DNA from 4 places in the Priestia sp. 3CA3 genome. Region 4 is predicted to be linked to each of the others. Evidence: riboswitches for the same ligand, from Rfam matches in the RefSeq annotation. Region 4 holds a riboswitch; each other region holds the start of a gene.

Region 1 (4,825 bases), on a different contig from region 4:
TTTTTAAAAACGTTGATTTTCCAGCACCGTTTGCGCCGATTAATCCATAGCAGTTACCAGGCGTGAATTTAATATTCACATCTTCAAATAACTTTCGGTCGCCAAATCGTAAACTTACATTACTAACTGTAATCATGTATGAGCAGTCCTCCAAATTCAATATCTATAAAATTATACCATTCTTTTGAGATAAGAGCGATATGAATACAATATTTCAAACATAAAGTGTAACCGACACTTTAAGCACTCGTCAACCATTTAAGGGATTTTTTGAGCGGTAACGCTTGATTATTCTAGCATTCACCAAAACACTGAGTGACAAACTAATATATTCAGGGAAACAGAAATTGTTGAATATACATTGTTTTTCATTTTATCGAGCTATACGGATACAATCTATGAAAAACATAGACGGTTTAAAAAACGACTCTTCACGCTTCACTTTTATGTTCAAAACGAAAGAAAGCTCTGAGGAATAACCTGAGAGCTTTCTAAATTTATTATTCAAAAATATAAGCTAGTGCTTGAAGAGCCTGTTCTGGCGTTTCGACTACAACTTGGGCTTTGTTTGACAGTTCTTTAAGCGGGTGGTGCAGTTTTTCAGGGCGAACCAAAATTAGCGGTTTATCTAATGCGATGGCTGTCGCCGCATCCATTGCGCTGTTCCACTGTTTGTATTTTTCACCAAATAAAGCAATGACCACATCAGATTTTTTAAGGAGCACCTGTGTGCGTAAATTATTAATTTGAGAAGCAGCTTCATCTTTTAAGACAGCATTAGGCTGTTTTCCTAAAATTTCTTCTCCAATGTTGTCGGAGCGGTCATGGTCTGTCATAGGACCGACAAAGGTAAGGGGAAGGTTTAATTGTTCCGCTTGGTTTTTAATTTCGTCTCGCCAGTTATCGTGAATTTGCCCGGCAAGGTATACGGTTAAGTTCATTATGTAGAAGTCCTCCTCTAACTAAAATTTATTTTATTTTATCAAATGTAAGCGGATAATACGAATGATTTGAATGGGCTGCTTTTCCAAAAATAAGGTTATAGTAGACAAATAGTTAAAAAAGAGAAACAATAGAAGGCGTATTGCTAATTAAAGAAAGGATGTACATGATGACAGAAACAGTGCTACAAGTAGATCATGTCAGTAAAGTAATGGGGAAGAAAACCATTTTGCATGATGTATCCTTATCGGTTGAGCGCGGTGAGATTTTCGGATTGCTTGGTCCGAACGGATCTGGAAAAACAACGCTCATTCGTACCGTCGTAGGACTCATTAAAGAAACAAAGGGAACAATTACCGTCAATGGGTTTCCTTTAAAAGAACAGTTTACATCAGCTATGAAATCAATTGGAGCGATTATTGAAAACCCTGAGTTTTATGATTATCTGACGGGCTATCAAAATTTAAAACACTTTGCGAATATGCATGAAGGGATCACGGCAGAACGCTTGGATGAAGTGATTGCGCTAGTAAAGCTTGAAAACAGCATTCATGCAAAAGTGAAGACGTATTCCCTTGGGATGAGACAGCGTTTAGGAGTAGCTCAAGCTATTTTACATAAGCCTGCATTGCTTTTACTAGACGAACCAACAAATGGTCTAGACCCAGCGGGAATGAGAGAATTTCGTACATATTTACAAACCCTCTGCAGGGAAGAAGGTATTTCAATTTTAATCGCGAGCCACTTATTAAAAGAAGTGGAAGCATTATGTGACCGCGTTGGTATTATTCAAAACGGCGAGTTAAAAGCTGTTCAAGATCTATCTCCAAATCGTCAAGATCAAGGGATGTATGTAGAATTTGAAGTATCTGACGTGCAACAAGCAGCGGATCTTTTATCTCAAGAATTCCAAGTAACAATAAAATCCGATAGTATTGATGTAGTGATTATGAAAGAACAAATTCCAGCTGTGAATAGAAAATTAGTGGACAGCGATATTTTAGTCTACCGAATCACTCCTGTTTATGAGACGCTTGAAGATTCGTTTATGTCCGTTACGGAGGGAGAGCACCATGCTTAAGTTAATTCAAAATGAACATATGAAATGGTTTTACAAAAGAAGTACAAAAGTCACGTTTATTACAATCGGCATCTTAACTCTTTGTATGGCTCTTTTAATGAAGAAAGTAGCAAACAGCGCAGGAACGGAAGACAACATATTGAATTTCCTGTCATTTAGTGCAGGCATGCTGATCCTCGTTCAATTTTTCGCGCTTGCTGTTGGAGGATCAATGGTTGCAAAAGAGTTTGAAGCGGGTACCATTAAGCTTCTTTTAATTCGCCCTGCTAGACGTTCAACGATTTTAACGTCCAAGTACATAACGCTCGTTTTAATTAGCTTGTATTACTTGCTGAGCTATTTGCTTTTTTCGTTTGTATGGGGAGCATTGTTCTTTGGATTTGCCAGTCTAGAAGGAGATGCGCAGCTGCTTAAAAACATTACGCTTACGTATGACAGCGCGTATATGGAAACGTTTATGATGATGACGTTCGCATTCATGCTGTCGTCTTTATTTAGAAACAGCGCGCTTGCTTCAAGTCTAGCTATTGTCGTAAGTATTGGGGCGAAAGCAGTAACTGGGATAGTATCGCAGTTTGGTCTATGGTGGGGGAAATTTTTACTGTTCGCCAACACAAACTTTGTGCAGTATATGGACGGAATGAAGACGATGTTTGACGGAATGACAATTCCATTTTCAATCTTCATCTTAGTTGCACACTTTGTCTTCTTTATAGGCGTAGCGTGGGTGGCGTTTTTAAAACGTGACGTAGCTAATTGATGTGAGAATTTTCACACTATATATTTTTCTAAAATAGCATTTGACAATTAAATAAAAAGAGATTACAGTAGTGAAAGACTATTTTTAAAACAACTATAAACTTCTTATCAAGAGAGACGGAGGGACTGGCCCTATGATGTCTCGGCAACTGGCTGTACGCAGTGCGGTGCCAAATCCAGCAGACGATGTTTCGTTTGGAAGATGAGAAGGGTAATCTTATGATACAAATAAGAGACCTCTTCTTATCAATAAGAAGAGGTCTTTTTTTATTACGTAAACAAGAGGTGTTAAGAATGGAACAACAAAAAGGAAACGGCTGGGCGCTGTTACCGCTGGGCGTCTTTTTAGTCCTGTTTGTCGGATCAGGAATTATAACGGGAGATTTTTATAAGCTGCCTGTATTAGTAGCTATTATCATTGCAGCCATTGTGGCGCTGGCTATGAACCGCAAAGATTCACTTAATGTAAAAGTGGAACGCTTTGCTAAAGGAGCAGGGCATCCTGATATCATTATTATGGTACTTATTTTTATTTTGGCAGGTGCTTTTTCTCAAGTCGCTAAAGGCATGGGAGCTGTTGATTCAACGGTAAACTTAGCGCTTTCTGTACTTCCGCAAAGCTTAGTGGTAGTCGGAATCTTTGTTATTGGCGCATTCATTTCAATTTCGATGGGAACGTCAATGGGAACGATCGCTGCGTTAGGGCCTATCGCTGTAGGAATCAGTGAGCAGGCGCATGTATCCATTACATTGGCAATTGCTGCTGTTGTTGGTGGTGCAATGTTTGGAGATAATTTATCCGTAATCTCTGATACGACCATTGCGGCAGTTCGTACGCAAAAAACAAATATGTCAGATAAATTAAAAGTAAACTTTTTTATTGTCCTTCCTGCAGCGATTGTTACAGTGATTTTATTACTTGTAATGACGCTAGGCAATACGTCATCAGTAGAAATTAAAGATTTTAGCTGGTTTAAAATCTTGCCTTATGTCGGCGTACTCGTTGCTGCCATATTTGGTGCAAACGTATTAAGCATTTTAACCGGAGGAATTGTATTAGCCGGCGTGATTGGATTAGCTGACGGAAGCTACACGCTTTCTTCTCTTGCTAAAACTGTGACGGAAGGTATTGGCGGAATGTCGGAATTAATTATTTTATCTCTTTTAATTGGCGGAATGGTTGAACTCATTCGCTATAACGGCGGTATTCAGTTCTTATTGAACCTATTAACACGACGCATTCAAACAAAAAAAGGCGGAGAATTCAGTATCGCTGGATTAGTAAGTTTAACCAATTTAGCCACGGCTAATAACACGATTTCAATTATTACAGCAGGTCCGTTAGCGAAAGAAATCTCTGATAAGTATTCAATTGATAATCGTAAATCAGCCAGTCTGCTCGACTTGTTTTCATGCAGCGTTCAAGGGCTTATCCCTTACGGTGCACAAATGCTTCTCGCAGCAGGATTTGCTAAAGTTTCACCGGTTGAGATTATTCCATTTACATTCTATCCAATGTTAACAGCGGTTTGCGGTATCATTGCGATTGTAATTGGCTTTCCTCGTTTAAATAAAAAATCAAAATCATCTAAAGAAGCTGCGTAATATCAAACCCTTAAAAAGAACATTCTTTTTAAGGGTTTTTTACTGTTTGAAAAAATCAGTCGGCTTTTTTTCATCTAGCTCCTTCCAAAGTGTCTCATTTTGTTTAAGTGCATAAGCCGCTCCTCCGATTTCAATTCCGCATAATAAAATGAATAATAAAATACCCATGATATGACCTCCTTATATAAGTGAATAAAAACATGATTGTAACGGGTTTAGCTTATTGCTTTTTCACTTTATAATGAGAATAAAGTATGAAACGCGTTTCAGCGCAAGAGAAAAAGGTGAAAACATGACAAATATCCGAGATATCGCAAAAAAAGCTGGTGTATCTGTTTCGACCGTGTCACGGGTTTTAAATCATCATCCGTATGTAAAAGAAGAAAAGCGCCGTCTGGTAGAAGAAGTAATTCAAGAACTTAATTACGAACAAAACAT
Region 2 (4,825 bases), on a different contig from region 4:
TAAGCTGTTACGGTTAAACAAACGCCGTTAACTGAAATACTGTCCCCTAAGTTCACATCTTCTAACACGGTCTTCGCATCAATCGTAAGAACAATTGCTTCTGTAGCCTTTTGAATCCGTTTTATTTTTCCAATTTCTTCAATAATACCTGTGAACATTTTCTTCACCTGCTTTGGCGCTATTCCAACTTCTTATGCCGTTTTGAAATAGCAGCTGCTTTTTTTTCATATTTATCTTTCCCCCAACCACTGAAAATAAAAAAGCCCCTTGAACAAATGTCCAAGGGGTCGGCTGAGCTGAATCAGTTTTATCTATGCAAAATTCCGCTAATTGTATACGAAATAAACAGTTATGTTTTGTGTATGAAAACAAGGGTAGCTTTAAAAAAGGCAAACCTGTCCCTTATTAATACAACACAAAAAAACAACTGTGCTTCCTGATCCTTCTCCCATCCAGACTTTTACTGTCGGCTCTAGATTTTAACTAGATCCACCGCTAACATACATCGTATGAAAACGGGTCACGGGCTTAAAAGCATATGCTTTATCACCGCCGGTTGGGACTTACACCCGACCCCGAAGGATAATATATTCGACTGCTAGAGTCTTATTTGTTTTACATTATAGCAAAGTAAAATCGACTTGTCACATCATTTAACTTCGTTTTTTCACATCCGCTCTTCAAAATCCAGCTTTTAGCTTATTTTTTCTTTTTTAATACATAGCATCCATACAAAAGCTAGTCCAATATAGCCAAATATCGGATACAAAAACTCAAGAAGCTGAGCATATCCAAATTGCCCGATAATAAAGCATGCCAAGATAATAAACGCAAAAGCTTGTTTGTCATTCAGGGGAAGAAATGATTGAAGCTGTTTAGCGATTCCAAATACATTTCCAATCAATGTAGTAAAAATCTCGCCTAACACAACTACCGTAAATAAAACATTCACCCACGCTGAGATATTTTTAACAACGGCACTCATAGGAATATCAAGTTGAAATGAATAAGGCAAATTGGAAAGGGCAAGATGAGTAGAAACAAGCATAAACGTAAGTACACATCCTCCTATTACGGCCCCTTTTTTGATCACGCTCTTATCTTTCACGGAGCTTCCTAATGGAACTAAAACGGCCTGAGCCAAAGCTAGATTTAGGGAAATATATAAAAAGGGACTAACCGCCCACTTCCACTGTGTGACGAGCGTTAAGTCTGGCTTCGTTTGAATCAGTGAGAAATAGCTGACATTTGGCACAAAGATGATAAAAGCAAATGAAAGCATCATCGGCACAACAAGAGAATTAACCATTAAAATACCGTTAATTCCTCTTGCGATAAATATATAAGTTAAAACAATTGTACAAACCATCCCAACAGGAGGCCACAGCCCGAACTGTTCTTTTCCTATTGCCCCCGTACTCGCTAGCATGACTGAAGTTACTCCAAATAAAATGACGATCATTACACCGTTTACCGCTTTTCCAAGTACATCACCAAATAAATATGTATTAAGCTGCTGATAAGAAGAAGCCCCAATTGCGTGCGAAAGCAGCATCATTTTCGAACCTAGCCAAATAAAAAACAAGCCGCTGACCAAAATTCCAACCATTCCAAGTTCCCCGTACTGTGTAAAAAATTGAACAATTTCCTTGCCTGTTGCAAAACCGGCTCCTACAACGGTGCCTACATACGTAGCAGCAACCTGCAGCGTGAGTTTCCACCTTTTCATGCCCATCACCCTTCTACCCTTCATAGTTCACTATATGTAGAAACGGTTAAAAAAAGACGAGCCTTTTATATGTAAATCCTCGCCTCACCCGGTGCTGTTCCTTTTTCGTTTTTTTATTTCCTTCTTGTTTTTTTCATGAAAACCCTTTATCCCTTAACATAACGGCAGTTTTCAAACAAAATATACGGATATTTTTCCTTTAGCTTTTAAATTTTCCTCAATATTTGCTGGAAATTCACAATTTACTGTTGTATAATTTCTAAAAATCAGATAAATTATTAAATAAGTATTCTTTCTATTTAAAAAAATATGTTTCAATTATATACAATTGATTCTTATCATGAGAGGTGGAGGGACTGGCCCTTTGAAACCTCAGCAACCAGTCGTTAGAGACATGGTGCTAAATCCAGCAAGCAATTTATTGCTTGGAAGATAAGAAGGCGAAAAAAGTCTTCTTCTTAAGAAGACTTTTTCTATTTTATCGGCATATTGCATAAAACGAATCACTCGTGAAATAGAAGCGGAACAATTTAAGGAGGTTTTGACATGGGGTTACTTGAAGATTTAAAGTCTAAAATTTTAATTGGGGATGGTGCCACTGGTACCCTCCTTTACTCACACGGTATTGACAGCTGTTTTGAAGAACTAAACATCACCAAACCAGAAGAGGTTTCTCGTATTCACAGAGCCTATGTAGAAGCTGGTGCAAACGTTATTCAAACAAATACGTACGCTGCTAATTATCAAAAACTTGCCCGTTATGGATTAGAAGATTCAGTCAAAGACATCAATGTTGCTGGTGTAAAATTAGCGAAACAAGCTGCAAAAGATCAGGCTTACGTGGTTGGTACACTCGGCGGAATTCGTTCTTTCCAAAAAAATGCTATTAGTTTAGAAGAGGTTAAGCGAAGCATTCGTGAACAAATGTTTTGGCTTTTAAATGAAGGCGTGGATGGCCTTTTATTTGAAACATACTATGATTTCGAAGAATTAAAGACCGTTCTTACACTAGCAAGAAAAGAAACGGATAAGCCTATTATTACCCACGTTTCCCTGCATGATATTGGCGTACTGCAAGATGGGCGTCCTTTAGCAGATGCATTAAAAGAATTAGAAGACTTGGGAGCAGATGTTGTCGGGCTAAACTGCCGTTTAGGTCCTTATCATATGATTCAGTCTCTTGAAGAAGTACCGCTTCCTGATCGTGCTTTCTTATCAGCTTACCCTAATGCCAGCCTTCCGGCGTATGTGGAAGGCAAGCTGGAATATGAAACGAATGAAGACTACTTTGTAGAAAGCGCGCGTTTATTCCGCGAACAAGGGGTTCGCTTAATTGGAGGATGCTGCGGTACAACACCAGCTCACGTACGCGCCATGTCGTCTGCCTTAAAAGACCTGCCTCCGATTACAAGCAAAGTCGTTAAAATGAGACCAGCCGTTACGGTTCAAGAGCGTGAGCAGCAGGATAAACCTCATATGCACGAAATTGTGAAGAAGCGCCGCTCGGTTATCGTCGAGCTGGATCCGCCTAAACAGCTTGGTCCGACGAAATTTTTAGAAGGCGCAAAAGCACTTGATAAAGTCGGCGTAGATGCTATTACATTAGCTGATAATTCTCTTGCCTCACCTCGCATCAGCAACTTGGCAATGGCAACACTGATGCAACAAGAAACAAAAGCACGACCGCTTATTCATATTACCTGTCGCGACCGAAATTTAATTGGACTTCAATCTCATTTAATGGGACTTCATACGCTAGGAATGAATCAAGTGCTTGCAATTACCGGTGATCCGTCAAAAGTTGGCGATTTCCCTGGCGCCACTTCGGTCTATGATTTATCTTCATTTGACTTGATTAGTTTAATCGCTCAGTTTAATGAAGGCCTATCTTATTCCGGCAAACCGCTTGGTCAAAAAACCAATTTTTCCATTGCAGCTGCCTTTAACCCAAACGTGCGTCACTTAGACCGAGCCGTTCAGCGCTTGGAAAAGAAAATCGACTGCGGGGCTCACTATTTCATTACTCAGCCTCTCTATTCAACTAAGCAAATTGAAGAGGTATATGAAGCAACCAAACATTTAACAACACCGGTATACATCGGGATCATGCCGTTAACAAGCGCAAGAAATGCTCGATTTATTCACCATGAAGTACCTGGAATTAAATTATCAGAAGATATTCTAGAACGTATGGACGCAACGGGAAATGACCGGATTCGCGGTGAAGTCGAAGGCCTTGCGATTGCAAAACACTTAATTGATACAGCATATGAGCTATTTGACGGTATTTACTTAATTACGCCGTTTATGCGCTATGAAATGACCGAAATTCTAACACGCTATATTCATGACAAGCAACTCGTTACATCAGAAAGGAAGATATAAATGAGCTCACTTATCGAACAACAACTAAAGAAGCGAATACTCGTCATCGATGGAGCAATGGGAACGATGATTCAAGATGCTGATTTAACCGCTGAAGATTTTGGCGGCGAAGAATATGAAGGCTGCAACGAATATTTGACCCGAACAGCGCCTCATGTGATTCAGCGCATTCATGAAGAGTACTTTGCAGCGGGTGCTGACATCATTGAAACCAATACGTTTGGCTCAACATCTACCGTACTTGATGAATACGATTTAGGCCACTTGGCGTATGAATTGAATATCGAAGCTGTGAAGCTTGCTTGTGCAGCCCGCGATAAATATTCAACTCCCGAATGGCCTAGGTTCGTAGCTGGAGCTATCGGCCCTACCACTAAAACTCTCTCTGTTACGGGAGGTATTACATTCCCTGAGTTAGTAGAATCGTACGAAGAGCAAGCTCGGGGTTTGTTAGACGGCGGCGTCGACTTACTTCTAGTCGAAACCTGTCAAGACATGCTGAACGTAAAAGCTGCGTTTTTAGGCATTACAGCGGCGTTTGAAAAACTGAAAATAGAAGTTCCAATTATGATTTCAGGAACGATTGAGCCAATGGGAACAACTCTCGCTGGTCAAGATATCGAATCTTTTTACTTATCACTGGAACACATGAAGCCTCTTTCAGTCGGACTTAACTGCGCGACAGGTCCTGAATTTATGACGGATCATATT
Region 3 (4,825 bases), on a different contig from region 4:
AGCTTATTCCACAGCAGCAGTATACATTTATTTATTATCAGCTTGCCCATGTTAAAAGCATTACAGAGGATACGAAGTCTAATTCGGCACAAACATTTTCTGGATTTAATAGTGAAGTAGAACTTCACAGAGCTAACACATTTGCAGGTACTCTATTATTAATGAAAGATAAGCAGGTGCAAATAAATCAAGGTGGTCCAGAGAAGAAAGTGGGTAAAATCCTTGACGTATTAGGCTCATTTGAATCTGCGTATGTCGTATTATTAACAGAAGATGACGGCGTCGTTTATATCAATGTAGAGCATATAAAGAGTGTAAGTGAAGTTGTAAGCAAAAATACACCTGTTGTTCCGCAAAATCCATTATTAGTTGAAGAAACACCTGATTATATCAAAGCGAAAAGTTTTAATGAACTGTTTGAAGAGTTTTCACATAGATGGGTAGCTATTAACGGTGGAGGCCCAGAGGCTGTGGAAGGTGTATTAGTTCAAAGCCGCAGTGGAAACTTTACTCTTGTACAAAATAATCAAGTTTTACGTTTACAACCAAGACACGTAAAAACCATTGCCTTAGGATCAAAAGGATCTTTCAAGCAAAATGAAGAAAATTCTGAGCAAAATGGAGATACAAATGAAGAAGATTCTATGCAAGAGTCAACTACAGTAGATAGAACCGGAGGTCGCACGGATGGCCGTACTGGAGACCGTACCGGAAGACGTACCGGAAGACGTACAGGAGGTCGCACAGACGATCGCTCGGGAGGACGCCGTACGGGTTCACGCTCTTCAACACCAGGTGAAAAAGTTATTAAAACGAAAAATTATCGTTGGAAAGCATGACGAACTGGAACGTAAAAGGTGCTTATAAAGCACCTTTTCTATCATATAGGAAAAAGGAGGAGAATGAGAATGAGTATGAATCATTATATTGATAAAATTGTTGAAGTCGATATATCAGGGAAAACAACGTTTATAGGAAAACTTGTTGATCTCGGGTTAGATGTAATGGTTTTATATAATGGACATGATTATTTGTATATTCCTCTTTTACACATACATCGCTTGCGAGAGGTTTCAGAAGAAGATTATACACCTTTACGAACCATAGAAGAGAACTTAATAGAAGAAAGTCAGCGGATTTCTTATCGTAATATTTTACAGCAGGCAAAAGGGAAATTTATTGAAATTTATGTAACAGGAGGAAAATCATTGCATGGCTATATTACAAGCGTGCTGAATGATTATCTTGTGTTTTATTCTCCAGTGTATAAAAATGTCTTTGTTTCTCTACATCATTTGAAATGGCTTACCCCTTATAGTAATGAGTTAACCCCTTATTCTTTAAGTGACAAAGAGCTCCCAGTAAGGCCTGCCTCTGCACCTTTTGTCAGAAACTTTGAAGAGCAGCTTAAAAAATATGAAAATCAACTGGTCGTATTAGATTTAGGGGATCAATCAGAAAAAATTGGCGTACTTAAAGAAGTTTCTAATAATATTGTTGAACTAATTACGGCAAATGGAGAAAGTATGTATTGGAAGTTAGCTCACGTAAAATCTGTGCACTTGCCTTAGAAAAAGAGACCTCGGTGTCGTCTCTTTTTTTATGTACTTATCAGGACAAGTATATTGAATAAACAAATGAGATGATTTAAATTTTTTAGAAAATTATGTTGACAATAAAGAAAATCTTTATTAAAGTTAGTAACAACAAACGTTAACCACCAACAATTATATAGAACTCTTATCAAGAGTGGCGGAGGGACTGGCCCTGCGATGCCCGGCAACCATCAAATGAAACATTCATTTGAACGGTGCTAATTCCTGTGGAACATCAGTATTGTTCTAACAGATGAGAGAAATCGTGTATAAACGAACACTCTTCCATCTGTGAAGAGTGTTTTTTATTTTGAGTTAAGGAGAGAAATAGATGAAAATTGAAACTTTATTAGTTCGTTCAGGAGTAGGTCGTGACCCTTCAACAGGTTCTATTACAACACCCATTTACCAAGCATCAACATTTGCTCATCCTGCTTTAGGGCAAAGTACAGGATTTGACTATGCACGTACGGCAAATCCTACTCGTACGGCATTGGAAGAAGCAATTGCTGCTTTAGAAAAAGGCGAAGTAGGAGTAGCATTCGCTTCAGGAATGGCGGGTGTAATGTCAGTTTTAGCGCTATTTAAAAACGGAGATCATTTAATTGTATCAGAGGATTTATACGGAGGAACGTACCGAGTACTAAATGAAATCTTTTCAGAGCAAGGAATTACTGTTTCGTACGTCAACACAGCCCATCTCGAGCAAGTAAAAGATGCGCTTCGTCCCAACACGAAAGCTTTATTCATTGAAACACCTACAAATCCAATGATGCACGTGACTGATTTGCCAGAAGCAATTGCGTTAGCTAAACAGCATGATTTGCTTACTATCATTGACAATACATTCATGTCCCCTTACTATCAGCGTCCTTTAGAGCTTGGAGCAGATATTGTGATACATAGTGCAAGCAAATACATTGGGGGTCATAATGATGTAGTTGCTGGTCTTGTAGTCGCTCGATGTAGTAGCTTAGGAGAAAAAATTCGTTTTTATCAAAATGCAGCTGGGGCAATCTTAGGTCCACAAGATAGCTGGCTGTTATTGCGCGGTATTAAGACGCTAGCGCTTCGTATGGAAAAACATAACGAAAACGCACTGAAAATTGCAAATTGGCTTACTGCTCATGATCTCGTGGAAAAAGTGTATTACCCTGGTCTTGAAACACATCCGGGCTATGAAATCATGAAGAAACAAGCAACTGGATTTGGAGGCATGATTTCTTTTGCTGTCTCACACCCTGACATCGTGTCAGTACTTTTAGAAAATGTTAAAGTTATTACATTTGCAGAAAGCTTAGGAGGCGTGGAAAGTTTAATGACATTCCCAGCTCGTCAAACACACGCTGACATTCCGGAGGAAATTCGAAATCGTGTCGGAGTAACAAACTGTTTACTTCGATTATCAGTTGGAATTGAGCACGCAGATGATTTAATTAAAGATTTAAAGGAGGCATTTGATGCATACCAACAACAATAAACATAGATTTGGTACGAACTTAATTCATGCAAATACAGGAATTGACGGTCATTTTGGAGCGGTTAACGTACCTATTTATCAAGTATCTACATTTAACCAAGAAGATGAGACGAACAACGGCCGCTATGACTATTCTCGTTCAGGAAACCCAACGCGTGAGGCTTTAGAAAACACTATTGCTCAGCTAGAAAATGGATACGCTGGTTTTGCTTTTTCATCAGGTATGGCTGCTATTTCATCGGTGTTATCTATTTTTGAATCAGGGGATGAAATTTTAGTTTCACACGATACGTACGGCGGGACATATCGTGTATTAACACGATTATTTTCAAAGTTTGGTATCAAAACAACTTTTGTTGATACAACGAAGGTTGAGAAAGTAGAAGAAGCTATTACAAAAGATACGAAGGCTATTTATATCGAAAGCCCTTCAAATCCATTTTTACAGGTAACGGATATTAAAGCAGTAGCAAGTTTGGCGAAGGAGCACAATCTCCTTACAATTGTGGATAACACGTTTTTAACACCTTATCTACAGCAGCCGATTGACCTTGGTGTAAATATTGTCATTCATAGTGCTACAAAATATATCAGCGGCCACAGTGACGTCATTGGCGGTCTAGTTGTGGTAAGCGATGAAAAGCTAGCGGAAGAAGTAAAGTTTGTACAAAATGCTTTTGGTGCTATCTTGGGACCACAGGATTGTTTTTTACTGCTTCGAGGCATTAAGACATTAAAAGTTCGTTTAGATCAGCAGTTAAAAACAGCGCTGCAGTTTGCAAAGTGGCTTGAAGAACAATCTCTAGTGAGCCGTGTATACTACCCGGGCTTAAAAAGTCATCCGGACCACAAACTCATTTCAGAACAAGCAAATGGATACGGAGCTATGATTTCTTTCCAAGTGCAGGATGAAAAAGTAGCACGACATATTTTACAAGGAGTCAAATTAGCTTCAATTGGCGTTAGTCTAGGTGCAGTTGAATCCATTCTCACGCATCCTGCAACAATGTCTCATGCAAGTATCCCAAAAGAAGTACGTGAAGAAAAAGGAATTACTGATTCACTTCTTCGCCTTTCAGTAGGGTTAGAGGAATTCGAGGATTTGAAGCAAGACTTTAACGCTGTTTTTCAAAGCTTAGAAGAAAAAGCGTTAATTAAATAAAAAAAGGACTTCCATTAAGGAAGTCCTTTTCTATCGTTATATACAGCTATCTAAAAGGTTTGTGTATAGGGACGCAAGCGCAACTTTTTCATCAGAGGAAAGGCTGCTGTTTAGAATTCTTTTTATGCCAAGGTGATATTTGACATGCGGTGTTTGCCGAACGCGCGGATGAGTCATTTCATCTCTTAAATCTTTCAAAATGGCTTCGTGAAGCTGATCTTCACTTGTCATGGATTGTTTGGAAGCAAACGAACGGTTTAACCATAGGGTTTGATAAGCTGCTAGTAAATGTTCAGAAGTCATTGTGCAAAGAGCTCCTTTAGATTAGTTTCTTCATTATAATAATCTATAGTTTATCATAAGTATTAATACGTGTACGTAACTTTTACAGAAGCGGATACAGTCAAGGACTGAGCTTGGATAGGGGGAGAGGCTGCTAATAACTTAGGCGAGGAGCCAGATGACTGATAGACGGGGCCTTCTTCGATTAAAATGGGGATTTGGTTAATAGGGAGCTGCAGCGTGTTGGCAATGGTAAAGGCCTTTTCTTTAGCGTTAAGCAAAGCTTTACTTATCGCTTCTTGTTCA
Region 4 (4,825 bases):
GAAAATGATCCAGTTACATAGATACAGGGAAGTGCAGAAATTTAAAAACCAAGTCGAGCCGCTTTTAGAGAAAAATGAAGTTCTTCACAACTTAGCGCTTGGCATTTTACAAAGCTTGCAGGAAAACAGCAAACCAAATTTTATGGGTGTTATTTTAAAAGACAGCCGTGCTGCGCTTGTGTTACTGCAAACCCATCCTCAGCAAATCATCCTGTCTCAAATACAGAAGCTAACGAATGATGAGCTGAACGAAGTAGCGGAGCTGTTACAAGAAACCGCCGTACCGGGCTTAGTTGGAGAAAGGCAAACGGTTTTATATCTTTCTCAAAAACTAGCAGCGCTAAAAAATCAAGAAGCTTCGTTGAAAATGGATCAGCGCATTTATCGGTTAGACAAAGTGAAAAAAGCTGCGGACGCGGAAGGAGTGCTGGTAAAAGCAAGATCAGAGCATATTCCGCTCGTGAAGGAATGGATTTGGGAGTTTATGGGCGTCATTGGAGAGCCTGTATCAAAAGAGCAAGCTGTCAAAACAGGCGAAACTTTTATTAAAGCAGAACGGCTATTTTTATGGGAAGTGAACGGGAAGTATGTGTCCATTGCTAATGCTACGCGTCCGACAACCCACAACGTTACGATTAACTTTGTGTACACGCCGCGGGAAGAACGTAAAAAAGGCTATGCATCAAGCTGTGTGTCCACGCTTTCTCAGCTTATGCTAGACAGCGGTTTTCAAACAACAAGTCTATACACGGACACGACAAACCCTACGTCTAACAAGATTTACATGGAGATTGGGTATGAACACGTAGCTGATTCCGCATTAGTTTTATTTCATGAAAAAAAGTAGCAGGCTGCCTGCTACTTTTTCTATTTCTTAAGGTTTTGCAACTAAGTTTACGTGATTCAACGTTTTGCTATCATCAAAAATAAATTCAAGATCATAGGCGCCGGCGTGATACGTGTATCTCGTTTGAGTCGTACCATCACCTTTTACTTTGCTTGTAAAGTTTGGCTGACCTAATTCTTTCTTTAAGTTAGCTTGCGTGATGGACCCTAAATTTGTTTGACGCTCTACATTTGTACCAAAATAGCGAATTTCGTTAATGACATTATTTTGGTCATAGCCAAATGCATATCCAGGATGGCCCATTTCCGCATGATAGTAGTCAAAGTTATTTGATGAACCTTCAGGCGGAGGACCGAACTGATCCCGAACATCTTTACGCAGGGTTTTGCCAATTTTAAAGTCTGCTGTTAATCGCGGCACTTCACCTTGCACCGCGGCGTTATAAATTTCGTTAATGTTTTTTACAGCTGTTTGACTTTGGCTGCTTGTTTCTTGAGATGTAGCTGCGTGTGCTGGGGTATCAAGCTGAGCGACAGGAGCAAATCCAAACGCAGCAATTCCTGTAATCGTCGCAGCAGCAGCCGCTTTTGATAGTCGTTGTTTCATTTTCATGATTTTTTCCTCCTATATATAACGATTTAGCAATCTCAGTCTACCTAAAAGAGAAGGTAGGCCAGAATGGTCAAGGAGTCTTAGTTGAGTTGATAACTGATATATATAATGTAACACGCCTTTCAGAATATAAACGTCAGGTAAGGTGAAAAGCAAAAAACGATTCATTTCTCATAGGTAAAAAGATTTGTTTTTATTCCTTTATTATGTAAAAAAACGTAATATAGGGAGGGTTCTAAGTCTTTATAAAAAACTAGATAATAACTGTAAGTATGATACAATAAATCAAGTATTTGTTAAAAATATATATTGCAGCTGTGTATCTAGGGCTTGGCGTCAAAACAAGTTTAGGGCAATCTGTTGTGTTAAATAGAAGAAAAAGAATGTAAAGGAGAGAAAGAAGTGTCAAAACGATTTGTACTAACCGTAGCCGCTGGAGGATGTATCATAATCTTCGGCGCGCTGCTACTACTAAACTGGGAAAAGGTGTTTGGAGACTACCGTCCCATTCAAACAGCAACAGCCGTATTCAAGTTAGAAGTGGGAAGTCAAGATGTAGCAAAGACTACGGATTCAGATAATGTTCTTTACTATATGGTGAAAAAAGGACATTTAGATGAATATATTCAACTGATGGATGAAAAAGGCTATGTGTTAAAAGAGAAAGATATTGATCATAACCGACTTGTTTTTAACAATGGACAAGAGGATGAGCAAATTTACTACAAGCGCTTTGCTAGGAAGTATACGATGATTGATGGAGAAGGGTAAAAGCCTTCACTTGGAATTACTACATACTAAAATCATTAAAAGAAAACACCACCTTGCGAATAAAAGGTGGCGTTTTTTTGTTAGATTATCTCATCTTAGTTTTACTCTTGCTATCCCTGTTACGATCATACTCGTAATAAAAATAACTATGATTCCAATGTTGGTCGGGGTATCAAAAAATGTTTTTGAAACGGCTAAAGCGATAATAAGCCCAATAGCTATGCCAGATAGTTCTTTCATTAATTTCACCGTTAACACCTCTTAACAATATTACTAAGGAAAAATCTAACATTATTGGTAAAGTAGTTTCAATTAATAACACATTAACCGAAGAGGTATAATAGAACTTATTTGCTACCACTAAACCCTCTTGACCGTCAACAGATTCAGTATAAGTGCTTTGTGAAGAAGTATAGAATGATTCAAGAAGTGAGGTAAAGGCTTTAACTTTTATTTTATATTTTAGTAGACTAAAACCGTATAATCCTATCTGTTTTTGAAGTTTTTTTGCGTGAAAAAGAAAAATAATATTGACAATTGTTGAAAAACTATTAATATTGACTATATTACATAAAATAAATAGCTATTGTTTTCCTTATCAAGAGAGGTGGAGGGACTGGCCCTGTGAAACCCGGCAACCACTGTCTATGACAGAATGGTGCCAAATCCTTAAGAACAGTATGTTCTTGAAGATGAGGAAGAGACGTTTGGTTAACGAGCTCTTCCTTTATATAAAGGAAGAGCTTTTTTTATATTATAGGGGGAGTAAGTTAAATGAAGAGATTTCTTATTTTAGCAGTTGCGCTTGTATTACTCGTAACGGGCTGTCAGTCAAAAAGTACAAAAAGCAGTGGAAGTGAAGAGAAAGGAAAGAAGCGAATTGCTCTTGTTTTGCCTGAAAAGATTGGAGTTAACCCGTTTTTTCAGCAAATGGATGATGGAGCAAAGCGCGCTGGGAAGAAGTATAACATTGATGTAAAGACAATTGAATCTACGGACCAAGCAGCCATTGAAAGTAATTTGCGTGCTGCGGTAGCCGAAAATTATGACTTGATTATTACATCTTCTTTTGAATCCGAAGATGCGTTGAAAAAAGTAGCTCAAGAAAATCCGCAGCGTCAATTTGCGATTATTGATACAGTGGTCGATTTACCAAATGTAAGAAGCGTTGTATTTCGTGAGCAAGAAGCTTCATATTTATTAGGAGCAGCGGCAGGATTGATTACGAAAACGAATAAAGTAGGAATGGTTGCAGCTGATGATATTCCATTATTAAAAAAATGGACGGTAAGTTTTAAAGAAGGATTACAATCAACAAATCCAAAAGCAGAGTTTCTAGTAAACTATGTTGGAAGCTTCTCTGATCCAGCTAAAGCAAAAGAACTTGCTATTTTACAAGCTTCAAAAGGCGCTGATTTTATCGCCGGAGCATCAGCAGTAGGCGACTTGGGTGTATTTGAAGCAGCAAAAGAAAAAGGTTTTTATACGGCAGGACAAGATATTGACCGTACGGAAGTAGATCCTGAGCATATCGTTTTATCGCAGTTAAAAGGATCTGATGCAGCTGCTTATGAAACGGTAGAAGCACTCGCAAATGACAAATTTAAATCGGGCGTAGTGACATACGGCTTAAAAGAAAAAGGTGTTGGGTTAACGTATGTGACTCAAGACAGCAAGACGCCTCTTAGTGACTTTGTAGGACAAGATGTGATTAATCAATTAAAAGAAATTAAAGATTCGATTATTGATGGAAAAACAGTGGTAAAAGATCCGTTAGCAAAGTGAGTTGAGAAGAGAAGTCGAGTAAGGCTGGCTTCTCTTTCTTATTTTTGAAAAAAACCTAAAGGGGAAAGGAGCAATGAATGGAATGAGTGAGCTGCTGCAGTTAACGAATTTAACGAAGAAATACGGTTCATTTTTAGCAAACGATAACGTGTCTTTTACGCTAAAAAAAGGCGAGGTTCACGCGCTGGTCGGAGAGAACGGTGCTGGTAAAACAACGTTGATGAGGATGCTTTACGGAATGGAAAAGCCGAGTTCAGGAAGTATTCAGCTACATGGGAAAACCGTCTCGTTTTCATCTCCTGCGGATGCGATTAAAAACGGAATAGGCATGGTGCATCAGCATTTTATGGTTTTTCCTCATTTTTCAGTGGCTGAAAATATTGTCTTGGGGCATGAGCCAAAGAAAGGTCTCTTTTTTAATAGAAGGCAGGCGAAAGAGGATGTTCAGCAATTAACCCAAACCTATCAGATTTCAGTAGATGTTCATAAAAAAGTAAAGCATTGCTCAATTGGAGAACAGCAAAAGATTGAAATTTTAAAAGTGCTGTATCAAGGAGCAGAAATCATTGTTTTAGACGAGCCTACCGCTGTACTTACTCCTCATGAAGTGAAGGAACTATTAAAAACAATCCGTTTTTTGGCTTCACAAGGAAAAAGCATCATTATTATTACACATAAGCTGCAAGAAGTGATGGAAGTAGCGGACCGCATCACGGTTCTGCGAAATGGTAAAGTAGCCGGCGTCACAAATAAAGAATCTACTAATGCTCACCATTTAGCCAAGCTGATGGTAGGACGAGAATTAAAAGA

Evidence for each region. Region 4 has a riboswitch for S-adenosylmethionine ahead of AC1VNJ_RS22215 (BMP family protein). Riboswitches for the same ligand answer to the same signal wherever they lie in the genome.
Region 1: another riboswitch for S-adenosylmethionine. It lies ahead of AC1VNJ_RS24940 (Na+/H+ antiporter NhaC family protein); the one in region 4 lies ahead of AC1VNJ_RS22215 (BMP family protein).
Region 2: another riboswitch for S-adenosylmethionine. It lies ahead of AC1VNJ_RS15265 (bifunctional homocysteine S-methyltransferase/methylenetetrahydrofolate reductase); the one in region 4 lies ahead of AC1VNJ_RS22215 (BMP family protein).
Region 3: another riboswitch for S-adenosylmethionine. It lies ahead of AC1VNJ_RS15880 (trans-sulfuration enzyme family protein); the one in region 4 lies ahead of AC1VNJ_RS22215 (BMP family protein).

Annotation. Positions count from the first base shown of each region.
Region 1 is NZ_JBXENJ010000017.1:24,964-29,788, reverse strand. Features, by position in the region: gene AC1VNJ_RS24960 (ABC-F family ATP-binding cassette domain-containing protein) at 1-136, opposite strand, end outside; gene AC1VNJ_RS24955 (YtoQ family protein) at 501-941, opposite strand; gene AC1VNJ_RS24950 (ABC transporter ATP-binding protein) at 1,112-2,023, shown strand; gene AC1VNJ_RS24945 (ABC transporter permease) at 2,016-2,783, shown strand; SAM riboswitch class I at 2,885-2,991, shown strand; gene AC1VNJ_RS24940 (Na+/H+ antiporter NhaC family protein) at 3,077-4,387, shown strand; gene AC1VNJ_RS24935 (hypothetical protein) at 4,427-4,555, opposite strand; gene AC1VNJ_RS24930 (LacI family DNA-binding transcriptional regulator) at 4,680-4,825, shown strand, end outside.
Region 2 is NZ_JBXENJ010000005.1:218,696-223,520, reverse strand. Features, by position in the region: gene ribE (riboflavin synthase) at 1-158, opposite strand, end outside; FMN riboswitch at 437-587, opposite strand; gene AC1VNJ_RS15270 (YkvI family membrane protein) at 695-1,729, opposite strand; SAM riboswitch class I at 2,062-2,168, shown strand; gene AC1VNJ_RS15265 (bifunctional homocysteine S-methyltransferase/methylenetetrahydrofolate reductase) at 2,276-4,114, shown strand; gene metH (methionine synthase) at 4,115-4,825, shown strand, end outside.
Region 3 is NZ_JBXENJ010000005.1:334,554-339,378, forward strand. Features, by position in the region: gene AC1VNJ_RS15870 (spore coat protein) at 1-839, shown strand, start outside; gene AC1VNJ_RS15875 (hypothetical protein) at 909-1,571, shown strand; SAM riboswitch class I at 1,738-1,855, shown strand; gene AC1VNJ_RS15880 (trans-sulfuration enzyme family protein) at 1,927-3,075, shown strand; gene AC1VNJ_RS15885 (trans-sulfuration enzyme family protein) at 3,056-4,237, shown strand; gene AC1VNJ_RS15890 (hypothetical protein) at 4,274-4,540, opposite strand; gene AC1VNJ_RS15895 (SIMPL domain-containing protein) at 4,603-4,825, opposite strand, start outside.
Region 4 is NZ_JBXENJ010000010.1:18,875-23,699, reverse strand. Features, by position in the region: gene AC1VNJ_RS22240 (cyclase family protein) at 1-8, shown strand, start outside; gene AC1VNJ_RS22235 (GNAT family N-acetyltransferase) at 5-847, shown strand; gene AC1VNJ_RS22230 (YjgB family protein) at 875-1,459, opposite strand; gene AC1VNJ_RS22225 (hypothetical protein) at 1,862-2,230, shown strand; gene AC1VNJ_RS22220 (hypothetical protein) at 2,321-2,470, opposite strand; SAM riboswitch class I at 2,823-2,929, shown strand; gene AC1VNJ_RS22215 (BMP family protein) at 3,005-4,015, shown strand; gene AC1VNJ_RS22210 (ABC transporter ATP-binding protein) at 4,098-4,825, shown strand, end outside.